Linked DNA regions of Cohaesibacter gelatinilyticus. The protein of the gene in region 2 binds, or shares a complex with, the protein of the main gene of each other region. Links are inferred from orthologs where the notes say so. Each region holds a gene or a part of one and is shown on either strand. Other genes may lie near its edges.

Evidence for each region. Proteins that work in one complex are often made in the same cells at the same time.
Region 1: the proteins of secA (region 2) and secY are in contact, whole or in part, in a crystal structure (PDB 3DIN), measured with the Thermotoga maritima proteins. The link is inferred for Cohaesibacter gelatinilyticus from one-to-one orthologs. Residues at the interface, in WP_004082002.1 of Thermotoga maritima: Glu261, Ala262, Arg263, Lys300, Ala301, Arg302, Thr303, Ile304, Ile305, Leu323, Tyr324, Asp325, Pro326, Val329, Ser330, Tyr333, Ile336, Lys340, Phe345, Val349, Glu363, Phe364, Tyr374, Ser375, Gly376, Gly377, Glu393, Ile395, Thr482, Ser483; in WP_004081795.1 of Thermotoga maritima: Glu108, Gly109, Glu110, Glu111, Ala236, Glu237, Arg238, Arg239, Ile240, Thr241, Ile242, Gln243, Tyr244, Ala245, Arg246, Arg247, Val248, Thr249, Gly250, Arg251, Arg252, Val253, Tyr254, Gly256, Ala257, Ser258, Thr259, Tyr260, Leu261, Pro262.

Annotation. Positions count from the first base shown.
Region 1 is NZ_OBEL01000001.1:1,771,351-1,774,143, reverse strand. It holds secY (preprotein translocase subunit SecY), read left to right. Parts: upstream 1-627; coding sequence 628-1,959; downstream 1,960-2,793. Other genes in the region: rpsM (30S ribosomal protein S13), read left to right, coding at 2,763-2,793; CRO57_RS07900 (adenylate kinase), read left to right, coding at 1,956-2,528; rplO (50S ribosomal protein L15), read left to right, coding at 95-559; rpmD (50S ribosomal protein L30), read left to right, coding at 1-76. UniProt on the Escherichia coli protein: The central subunit of the protein translocation channel SecYEG. Consists of two halves formed by TMs 1-5 and 6-10.
Region 2 is NZ_OBEL01000005.1:380,846-389,106, reverse strand. What follows is about bases 2,883-6,134. They hold secA (preprotein translocase subunit SecA), read left to right. Parts: upstream 2,883-3,258; coding sequence 3,259-5,934; downstream 5,935-6,134. Other genes in these bases: CRO57_RS19415 (SLC13 family permease), read left to right, coding at 6,099-6,134; CRO57_RS25200 (foldase protein PrsA), read right to left, coding at 2,883-3,000. In the rest of the region: CRO57_RS19440 (Flp family type IVb pilin), read right to left, coding at 1-154; 8-oxo-dGTP diphosphatase MutT, read right to left, coding at 331-777; bifunctional glutamate N-acetyltransferase/amino-acid acetyltransferase ArgJ, read right to left, coding at 786-2,027; more of CRO57_RS25200, read right to left, coding at 2,179-2,882; more of CRO57_RS19415, read left to right, coding at 6,135-7,874; CRO57_RS19410 (gamma-glutamylcyclotransferase), read right to left, coding at 7,912-8,261. UniProt on the Escherichia coli protein: Required for protein export, interacts with the SecYEG preprotein conducting channel.

The DNA of each region.
Region 1 (2,793 bases), on a different replicon or contig from region 2:
GCTGAAGGATACTCCTGAAGTTCGCGGCATGATCCGTAAAGTCTCTCATCTCGTTCGCGTAGTGGACGAAGCTTAAGGGGCGAGGAAGAGTATTATGAAGCTCAACGAAATTCGCGATAACGACGGCGCTACGCATTCTCGCAAGCGCGTTGGTCGCGGCATCGGTTCGGGCATCGGTAAAACCGGTGGCCGTGGTGTCAAAGGTCAGAAATCCCGCTCTGGTGTTGCTATCAAAGGCTTTGAAGGCGGTCAGATGCCCTTGCATCGTCGTCTTCCAAAGCGTGGCTTTAACAACATCTTTGCGAAGAATTTCAACGCAGTATCTGTTGGTCGCATTCAGCAGGCCATCGATGCCGGTAAACTGGATGCTTCCGCGACAGTTACTGTAGCTTCCCTGAAAGAGGCTGGCGTGGTTCGTCGCATTCTGGATGGTGTTCGTCTGCTGAGCGATGGTGAAATTTCTGCCAAGGTTTCCTTCGAGATTGAAGGTGCTTCCAAAGCAGCAATTGAAGCCGTTGAAAAAGCCGGTGGTACCGTCAAGATTGTTGGTGAAGAGTAAGCCAAAAAGATTATAAGAGTGAGGGCTCCCGAGCCCTCCTTTTTTGATTCCAGTAGATGGGGTAGAAGATGGCATCGGCAGCTGAACAACTCGCGGCCAATATTAATTTTGGTGCTTTTGCCAAGGCAGAAGAGCTTAAGAAACGCATCTGGTTCACGCTGGGTGCTTTGTTGGTTTATCGCCTAGGTACTTACATTCCATTGCCTGGAATCAATCCAGAAGCTCTGGCACAGGCCTTCAACCAGGCGCAGACCGGTATCATCGGTCTGTTCAATATGTTCTCCGGTGGTGCGGTAGGACGTATGGCCATCTTCGCTCTGGGCATCATGCCCTATATTTCCGCCTCCATTATCATTCAGCTTATGACTACAGTGTCTCCAACACTGGAACAGCTGAAGAAGGATGGTGAGCGTGGCCGTAAGGTTATCAACCAATATACTCGCTATGGTACGGTTTTCCTCGCTACCTTGCAGGCATATGGTATTTCGGTCGGGCTGGAAGGCTCTACCGATATTGTGACCGATCCGGGCCTGTTTTTCCGTTTCTCCGCCGTTCTGACCTTGGTTGGTGGCACCATGTTCCTGATGTGGCTTGGCGAGCAGATCACTGCGCGTGGCATCGGTAACGGTATTTCCCTGATCATCTTCGCAGGCATCGTTGCAGAGTTGCCGACAGCTATCGCGGGTACCCTTGAACTTGGTCGTCAGGGCGCTTTGTCCACACCTCTGATTCTCGGTGTGATCATTCTTGCCATCGTTGTGATTGCGTTCATTGTCTTCATGGAGCGTGCTCAACGTCGTCTGATCATTCAATATCCGAAGCGTCAGGTAGGGAACAAAATGTTCCAGGGTGATTCGTCCCATCTGCCGTTGAAGCTGAATACCGCCGGTGTTATTCCGCCGATCTTTGCCTCATCGCTTCTTCTCCTCCCGGTAACTGTGGCTAACTTTGCCTCAGGGCAGGGGCCTGAATGGCTGACCACTGTGACTGCGCTGCTTGGTCACGGGCAACCTCTGTATATGATTCTTTATGCTGCCTTGATTGTCTTCTTTGTTTTCTTCTACACAGCTATTGTGTTCAATCCGCAAGAGACTGCGGATAACCTGAAGAAGCATGGTGGTTTCATTCCCGGTATCAGACCTGGGCAGCGGACTGCAGAATATATTGATCGTATCCTGACCCGAATTTCTGTTCTTGGTGCGATTTATCTTGTTCTTGTTTGCCTTTTGCCTGAGTTTCTTATTTCTGCAACCGGTGTACCATTCTATTTTGGGGGCACATCCTTGCTGATCGTTGTATCAGTAACCATGGATACTGTGTCTCAAATTCAGGGACATCTGCTTGCCCATCAGTATGAAGGGCTGGTCAAGAAATCGAAACTGAGGGGGAAACGTCGGTGAGATTGATTCTGTTAGGGCCTCCGGGTGCAGGGAAGGGTACCCAGGCTGAACGCTTGGTCAATGACTTCAAGATTACTCAGCTTTCCACTGGTGATATGTTACGTGCGGCTGTTGCTGCCAAGACACCGGTTGGGTTGAAAGCGAAAGAGATCATGGAACGAGGTGAACTCGTTTCTGATGAGATTGTTTGTGCGATTATTTCTGATCGCATTGACGAGCCAGATTGTGCGAATGGTTTTATCCTTGATGGTTTTCCGCGTACAATCGCACAGGCCGAAGCTCTGACTGAGTTGCTGGCTGTTAAAAATCTGGAACTGGATGGCGTTGTCGAGATTCGTGTCGATGAAGGCATTCTGCTCTCCAGAATCGAAAAACGTGCTTTGGAAACTGTTGGAGGCCCCAGAGCCGACGACAACGCGGATGCCCTTAAAAAGCGTCTTGAAGTTTACAATGCACAGACCGCTCCATTGATCGATTTTTATGGCAAATCCGGCCAACTGAAGACAGTTGACGGCATGCAGGATATCGAAGCTGTGGCTGCGTCAATCAAAGAGGTCTTGTCCAAGTAATCTCGTTCCGTCGATTTTGGCTTGACTTTCCTTTGAAGAATCCGGTACTAACCGGCGCTAATTGCGGTTTTCCGTGATCGGTGTTCGGAGGCTTTGCCCTCGGACATCGTTTTTTGCGTTCTTTTGAAGAACAAAACATCTCTTTCCCTGTGTAATTCGTTACCGTGGAGGGGAGGGAGATTAAACGAGACAGGCAGAGGGCAGGATTGTCCATCTGTAAAAGGAGACACGAGCGTGGCACGTATTGCTGGCGTCAATATTCCGA
Region 2 (8,261 bases):
AACCTAGTAGATCCGTAAGTTGTTCTACAACAGGCCCCATAGTCGCAATAATGGCCACACTGATCAAACCAATGACAATGCCATATTCCAAGGCTGTCGCACCGCTTTCATCATCACAAAATTGTTTCAGTATCGAAAGTTTCATTTGCACCATGACAGCCTTCTGGCTGTTACCTCTCCCAGAATAGCGGTATCCAGTCACCCAGTCTCGAGTATAGGTGCAATTCTTAAAGAGATTTATCCAAACAGGCCTTTTTATTTCCGCAAATTCAAAAAGGGGTAAATAAAACATTGAAAAAAAGCGTCTAACAAATATCCTCTTTGAATTTTTCAAACGCCAAGCAAATCAATCAATGGTGGTATCAGCGGAATATCCGCAGGTGGCATTGGATAGTCCCGCAGGACACCGGCCCGCACCCATTTCAGAGCCTGCCCTTCCTTGGATTGAGGAACGCCCTCCCAACGACGACAAATGTAAAGTGGCATCAGGAGATGGAAATCTTCATAGGCATGGCTAGCAAAGGTCAGCGGGGCAAGACAACTTTTCCAGGTCTGAATGCCCAATTCTTCCTCAAGCTCACGGATCAAAGCCTGCTCTGGACGCTCACCAGTATCTACCTTGCCACCGGGAAATTCCCACATACCAGCCAGATTCTTGCCCTCAGGCCGCTGAGCGATCAGAATGCGATTGTCTATATCGACCAAAGCAACCGCCACAACAAGGAGAAGTTTGACAGATGGGTTATCGATGCTCACAGGTTCCACTTTCTGATCCATGATGAAATCTAGCTCCGATAATCGCCATTGATGGTGATATAGCCATGTGTCAGATCACAGGTCCAAACTGTAGCAGATCCCTCTCCAACACCCAGATGGGTACAGATATCAATTTCGGCATTCTTCATATACTCGCTCGCCACTTCTTCGGAATAATCCGGGTCGCGCTGGCCTTCATGAGCCAGACGCATAGAGCCGAACCAGATGGCCAACTTGTCCCGATCCGCCATTTCGCCTGCCTTGCCAACGGCCATGACCACACGGCCCCAATTGGCATCTTCACCAGCCGCAGCCGTTTTCACCAGAGGACTATTGGCAATCGCCAGAGCCACACGTTTTGCAGCCTCATCACTCTCGGCTCCTTCCACCGTGATGGACAGGAACTTCGATGCACCCTCACCGTCTTTGACAACCAGTTTGGCCAGATCTTTCAAAAGAGCAGACAGAGCATCGGAAAATGTCTCAACGCGTGGATCGTCACCCTCAGAAATCTCGGCACAGCCACGTTCTTTGGCTGCGCCTGAGGCAAAGGCCATCAAAGTGTCAGAAGTCGACGTATCGCTATCAACGGTCGTCGCATTGAAAGATGTCTCTACATGCTTGGATAGCAGATCTTGCAATGCGCGCGCTGCGATCGGAGCATCGGTAAAAACAAAGCTGAGCATGGTCGCCATATCCGGTGCAATCATACCGGAACCTTTGGCAATGCCATGAATGGTCACAGGCACACCGTCAATATCAGCACTGGCTGTGGCCACCTTCAAGAAGGTATCCGTCGTCATGGTCGCAGCAGATGCCGTATGCCAATCAACACTGTTGCCGTCTTTCATCAAATGCTCCATGGCGGAGGTGATGAAGGATGGATCCAGGGGTTCTCCAATCACACCTGTGGATGCCATGAATATTTCAGACGGAGAACAATCTGCCAGTTTGGCGGCGGCTTCACCAACAGTAGTGACGGAACTCACCCCATGTGTACCGGTAAATGCGTTGGCATTGCCAGCGTTGACCACCAGCATCCGAGCAGAGCCATTGCCCTGATGCTCCTTGCACCAATCAACGGGAGCCGAGCAGCATTTGGATTTGGTATAAACGCCTGCCACACTGGTGCCCTTTGTCATTTCGACGACCAGCAAATCATCCCGGCCCTGATATTTCATCCCCATGGCTGCAGTCATTGGGCGAAAACCATCCAGAGCATCCATCTGTGGCAATTCAGTTGGTGCAAACGGAGAAGGTTGCAGATCCATGGCAATGGTCCTTAAAGCAGTGGGCCCAATCGGCATATCACAAGGCCCAAAATAAAAAAGAGAGGCTATGATTTAGCCTCTCTTCTCAAGCAGGAAAAGCCCACTTATCAAAAAAGCAGTCCTTTTTTACGAACCCAAGTTCGGGAAATGCCTACTTTTTCACGTCAATCTTGGCTTTGGCTTTCAAACCATTCAGGATTTCAGAGAATTTCTGCTCAGCCAGCACGCGACGGATGTTACCTTTTACTTCATCAAAAGCAGGCTTTGGCTTGTCACGAGCGTCTTCAACCAGAACGACATGATAGCCAAATTGGGTCTTGACCGGCGTCTTGGTATATTTGCCTTTTTCCAAAGAGAAAGCTGCCGCTTCGAAAGCAGGAACCATCTGACCCTGACCAAAATAACCGAGATCTCCACCGCGAGGACCGGAAGGGCCGGTAGATTTTTTCTTGGCCAGCTCGGCAAAGTCAGCGCCACCATCCAGCTCCTTGATCACATCAAGAGCTTCTTTTTCTTCCTTCACCAGAATGTGACGAGCCTTGACTTCTTTCTCAGCGGCCTTGGTGCCAACTTCCTTGTCATAGAAAGCTTTCAACTCTGCGTCCGTGATTTTCTCATCGACATTGACGCGGAAAAATTCGTTACGCAACGCGCGATTTTTCAGAAATACCATTTGCCTCTTGAACAAATCACCTTCCTGCAACTTCTGCTTTTCAGCTTCTTCAGCAACCAGTTCCAGATCAATCAGGATTGTCATCAGCGCTTCCTTGCGCTGATCAGGGGTCATCCGCCCCAGACGGCCGCCCAGTTCCTGAGCAATGAAACCCAGTTCCGTGGTGGTGATATCACGTCCATTCACCGATGCAACCACGCTGTCTTTTGTGCTGTCCTGGGCAATTGCTACACCGCTACCGAGCAGAACCAGACTTGTGGTCGCTACGATCAAGGAGCGGGAGATAAAGGTTCGAACCATCTTATTTTCCTATGTTTGTTCACTTTCGCGCGAAAAATCTCTAAAAACTGACACTATAGCTCACCTAGTTGCTTTTCTGGACGTTGACAAGGCTGGAACCCAATCTTATCTGTCAGGCCAATAGTTTGTTGCCAGACCTGTTGACAGTCACAGAACAGACCGGGACGAGAAGATTTATTCCGGCTAGTCTTGCGCTAATTGCATATACACATCTGTTGCAGACAATTGCGGCAGTATCTTGAAGGAAGGACCCTCTCAATGGTCGGTCTTGGAGCCATCGCTCGGAAACTTTTTGGCACGGCAAACGATCGCCGCATCAAGGGCTATCGCCCAAAGGTTGCTGCCATCAATGCTCTGGAAGAAGAATATTCAAAACTCTCTGACGAAGAATTGCGCAACAAGACAGCCGAGTTTCGCCAGCAATTGGCGGATGGTATCAAACTGGAAAGCCTCCTTGTCCCCGCTTTTGCAACCGTCCGTGAAGCCGCCAAACGAACCCTTGGTCAGCGCCATTATGATGTGCAGCTCATGGGGGGCATGGTGCTGAATGATGGTGCCATTTCCGAAATGCGTACCGGTGAGGGCAAAACCCTGGTCGCAACTCTGGCCGCTTACCTCAATGCATTGCCGGGCAAAGGCGTGCATGTGGTGACCGTCAACGACTATTTGGCCAAGCGCGATGGCGAATGGATGAGCCAGGTCTATGGTTTCCTGGGCATGACCACCGGCATCATCATTCACGGCATTGAGGATGATGAGCGCAAGGCAGCCTATGAAGCCGACATCACCTACGGCACAAACAATGAATATGGCTTCGACTATCTTCGTGATAACATGAAATATGATCTGGACCAGATGGTTCAGCGTGGTCATCATTTCGCCATCGTCGATGAGGTCGATTCCATTCTGGTCGATGAAGCCCGTACCCCTCTGATCATCTCCGGTCCATTGGATGACCGATCAGAGATGTATAACACCATAGACGCTTTCATCCCGAAGCTCGAAGAGAGCCATTACGAGATCGATGAGAAGTCCAAATCCGCTACCTTCACCGAAGAAGGCACGGAATTTTTGGAAAATCTGCTGAAAGAAGCAGATATGCTTCAGGGCAATTCGCTCTATGACATCGAGAATGTCACCATAGTTCACCATCTCAATCAGGGTCTGCGCGCACACAAATTGTTTGTGCGTGACAAGGATTACATCGTCAAATCCGGACAGGTCGTCATCATCGACGAATTCACTGGCCGCATGATGGAAGGTCGTCGCTATTCCGAAGGTCTGCATCAGGCATTGGAAGCCAAGGAAGGCCAGCCAATCCAGCCAGAAAACCAGACTCTGGCATCCGTGACCTTCCAGAATTATTTCCGCCTCTATGACAAGCTGTCCGGCATGACCGGCACCGCTCAGACCGAGGCCGAGGAATTGATGGACATCTACAGCCTTGAAGTTGTGGAAGTGCCTACCAATCTGGCCGTTCAACGTCTGGATGATGATGATGAGGTTTATCGCACAACCCGCGAAAAAGACCTGGCACTCGTCGAGCTGATCCGTGATTGTATCGAACGTGGCCAGCCAGCTCTTGTCGGCACAACCTCAATCGAGCGCTCTGAAGAATTGTCTGGCCTGCTGAAAAATGCAAAGCTGGACCATCAGGTCCTGAACGCCCGCTTCCATGAACAGGAAGCTGCGATTGTCGCCCAAGCTGGTGCTCCTGGCGCCATCACCATCGCCACCAACATGGCGGGCCGTGGTACCGATATTCAGCTTGGTGGTAACCTCGACATGCGTATCGCCGAAGAAATTCCAGCGGAGATCGAAGGTGAAGAGCGCGAGAAGAAGATCGATGAGATCAAAGCTGATATCGAAACAAAAAAACAAAAGGCACTGGAAGCCGGCGGCCTATATGTGATTGGTACCGAGCGCCACGAAAGCCGCCGTATCGATAACCAGCTACGTGGTCGTTCCGGTCGTCAGGGTGATCCTGGGCATTCCAAATTCTTCCTGTCACTGGAAGATGACCTGATGCGCATCTTCGGATCCGACAAGATGGATGGCATGCTGCAAAAGCTTGGCCTGAAAGAAGGCGAGGCCATCATCCACCCTTGGATCAACAAGGCACTGGAGAAAGCTCAGAAGAAGGTCGAAGCGCGTAACTTCGACATTCGTAAGAACCTTCTGAAATTCGATGACGTGATGAATGATCAGCGTAAGGTGATCTTCGATCAACGTATCGATCTGATGAAGGATGAAGGCATTGTAGAAGTCGTGGCCGACATGCGCCACGAGATCATCGAAGACATCGTCTCCCAGCATATCCCGGAAAAAGCCTATGCTGAACAATGGGATGTAGATGGTCTGCATGATGAAGTCCAAGATATTCTGAACCTTGATGTTCCTGTGAAAGACTGGGCCAAGGAAGAAGGTATTGCCGATGAGGAAATCATCGAACGCCTGAAAAAAGCCGCCGATGAGCTGGCTGCTTCCAAAGCTGCCAACTTCACACCGGACATCATGCGTCAGGTCGAAAAATCCGTTCTGCTACAAACCCTTGATCATCTGTGGCGCGAGCATCTGGTTGCTCTTGATCACTTGCGCAACGTGATTGGCTTCCGTGGCTATGGTCAGCGTGACCCGCTGCAGGAATACAAGACCGAGAGCTTCGAGTTGTTCCAAGCACTTCTGAGCAATCTGCGCAAAATGGTTACCCAGCAATTGGCCCATGTTGTGTTGCGTGCCGATGAGGAAGCTTTCCCCGAGCAGGAACTACCAGAAATGCACGAGCAGCACCTGAATCCTCTGACCGGCGAAAACGAAATCGCCGAAGAGGACGAGGCAGCAGTAGCCGAGATGATGGGCAAAGTTCCACGCAATGCACCTTGCCCATGTGGCTCTGGCAAAAAGTTCAAGCATTGCCACGGCCGTCTGAGCTAAGCTGCAACATCGCGAATTCCGAAGCCCCGGCTGATCCGTATCAGCTGGGGCTTTTTTATGTCCACTCGCATCAAAAGCAGGCCTAGCCAACACTCACTCTTCAGCTTACGTTAATCTACAACTTCTATTTTTTGATTTTTGTGCCGAGTTGATAAGAGAGTTCCATGACCCCCGATCAGATAGCCCTTTTCTCGCTCTTTGGTGTTGTTTTTGCGATGTTGCTCTGGGGGCGCATTCGCTATGATCTGGTGGCATTTGGCGCGTTGATCATTGCCATCATGACAGGGCTTGTTCCAAAGGATCAGGCTTTCTCCGGCTTCGCACATCCCGCGACCATCATTGTGGCACTGGTGCTCATCATTTCTCGCGGACTGGTTCTATCCGGCGCGGTGGAGAAAATAACATCTCTAGTGGTCGACAAGGATCGCTCGGTTCAAAGTCATGTCACCATTATCGGCGCTGCTGGTGGATTGATGTCCGCCATCATGAATAATGTCGCTGCTCTGGCACTTCTCATGCCCGTCGATATTCAGGCAGCACAAAAATCCAAACGTAGCCCATCCCTGACCCTGATGCCATTGGCCTTTGCCACCATTCTAGGCGGCATGATCACACTGATCGGAACGCCACCTAACATCATCATTGCAGCCTTTCGCGAAAAATCTCTTGGCGAGCCATTTGCCATGTTTGATTTTGCACCGGTTGGTCTGGTGTCCTCCATCGTCGGCATTGCTTTCATCGCGCTTGTTGGCTGGCGATTAATTCCCAATGCTAATAATCGTCGGGACGAGACTGAAGCCCTGTTTGATATCGGCAAATATATCGCAGAGGTCGTTGTTCAGGAGGATAGCCCTGCCAATGGCCAGAGGGTGGAAGAGCTGGACCCATTGGCCGAGGAACATGACATCGCCATCCTCGGCATCATTCGCAATGGTCGCCGGCTTGCTGGCAATGGTCGTCTGACCGAGCTTCGCGCCAATGACATTCTGGTTCTGGAAGCGACACCTGATGCCATCGACAAGTTCGTCGGTGCCGGCAAACTTGGCTATCAGCAAAAGAAAACCGAGACCGCAGCCGCTGGGAAAGGCATGAAGCTGGTGGAATGCGTTGTACCGGATGATGCTCGTATTGCAGGTCGCGCAGCCATGGAATTGCGCCTTCTCAGCCGCAAGAATGTCACCTTGCTTGGAATAGCAAGACAAGGCAAACGCGTTTATCAGCGCGTCAGAAAAGAAAAGATCCAACCAGGCGATGTTCTGCTATTGCTTGGCCGCTCCGGTCAGATGAGTGATGTGGTGAAATGGCTCGGCTGCCTGCCCTTGGCAAGTCGTGGCCTGACCCTCACTCAGCATGGCCGCGCAGGTTTGGCAGCAGGCCTCTTCGCTCTCGCCATTCTGGCGGCAAGTCTTAATCTGATCTATCTACCGATTGCCTTAGCGGGCGTCGTGGCCCTTTATGCTCTGCTTTCCATCGTTCCCGCACGTGATGTTTACGAGTCGGTCGAATGGCCAGTCGTCGTACTTTTGGGATCGATGCTTCCCTTGGGAGCGGCATTGGAAGCCTCAGGCGGCACACAATTGATCGCCCATTCCATTGTTGATCTGACGGAGGGCTATTCACCCATCGTGGTCCTTACCATCCTGATGGTGGTGACGATGAGCCTCTCGGACATCCTGAACAACACAGCGACAGCCGTGGTGGCCGCGCCCATTGCGCTGGAGATCGCCAACAAGCTCAATGTCAACCCAGACGCCTTCCTGATGGCCGTCGCCGTTGCCGCATCGTGCGCATTCCTTACCCCTATCGGGCATAAGAACAACACGTTGATCATGGGGCCGGGTGGTTACAAATTCGGTGATTATTGGCGCATGGGATTGCCGCTGGAAATTCTGATCATTGCGATTTCCGTTCCGGCTCTGGCCTTCTTCTGGCCTCTATAATCAAGCAATAAAAAGGCTGCATCCGCAGCCTTTTTTCTTACTCAGCCCGCAAGCGATCACAGAGCTCAAACAAGTCCGGATCATCTATCGAGATCTCTTTTAGATGATCAACGGTATTGGTGACATAATCAATATTCGGCCCGGCCTTGCCATTGCCCTGCAACACAAAGCGCATCTGCTCATCCATGGCCAATTTGCCTGCATATTGCTCATGCTTCTGGTCGGCGACATAGGTTACCGCTTCCACTTGCTGATCGGAGCCGTCCAGCAAGGTCAGCTGGCTGTAGCGCTCCAGATAAACGGCCGTTACTTGTTCACGCTCACGCAAGTAAGCAATTACCTCGTCGCGCTTTTCAGCAGCAACTTCAAACGCCATACCCATGGCTG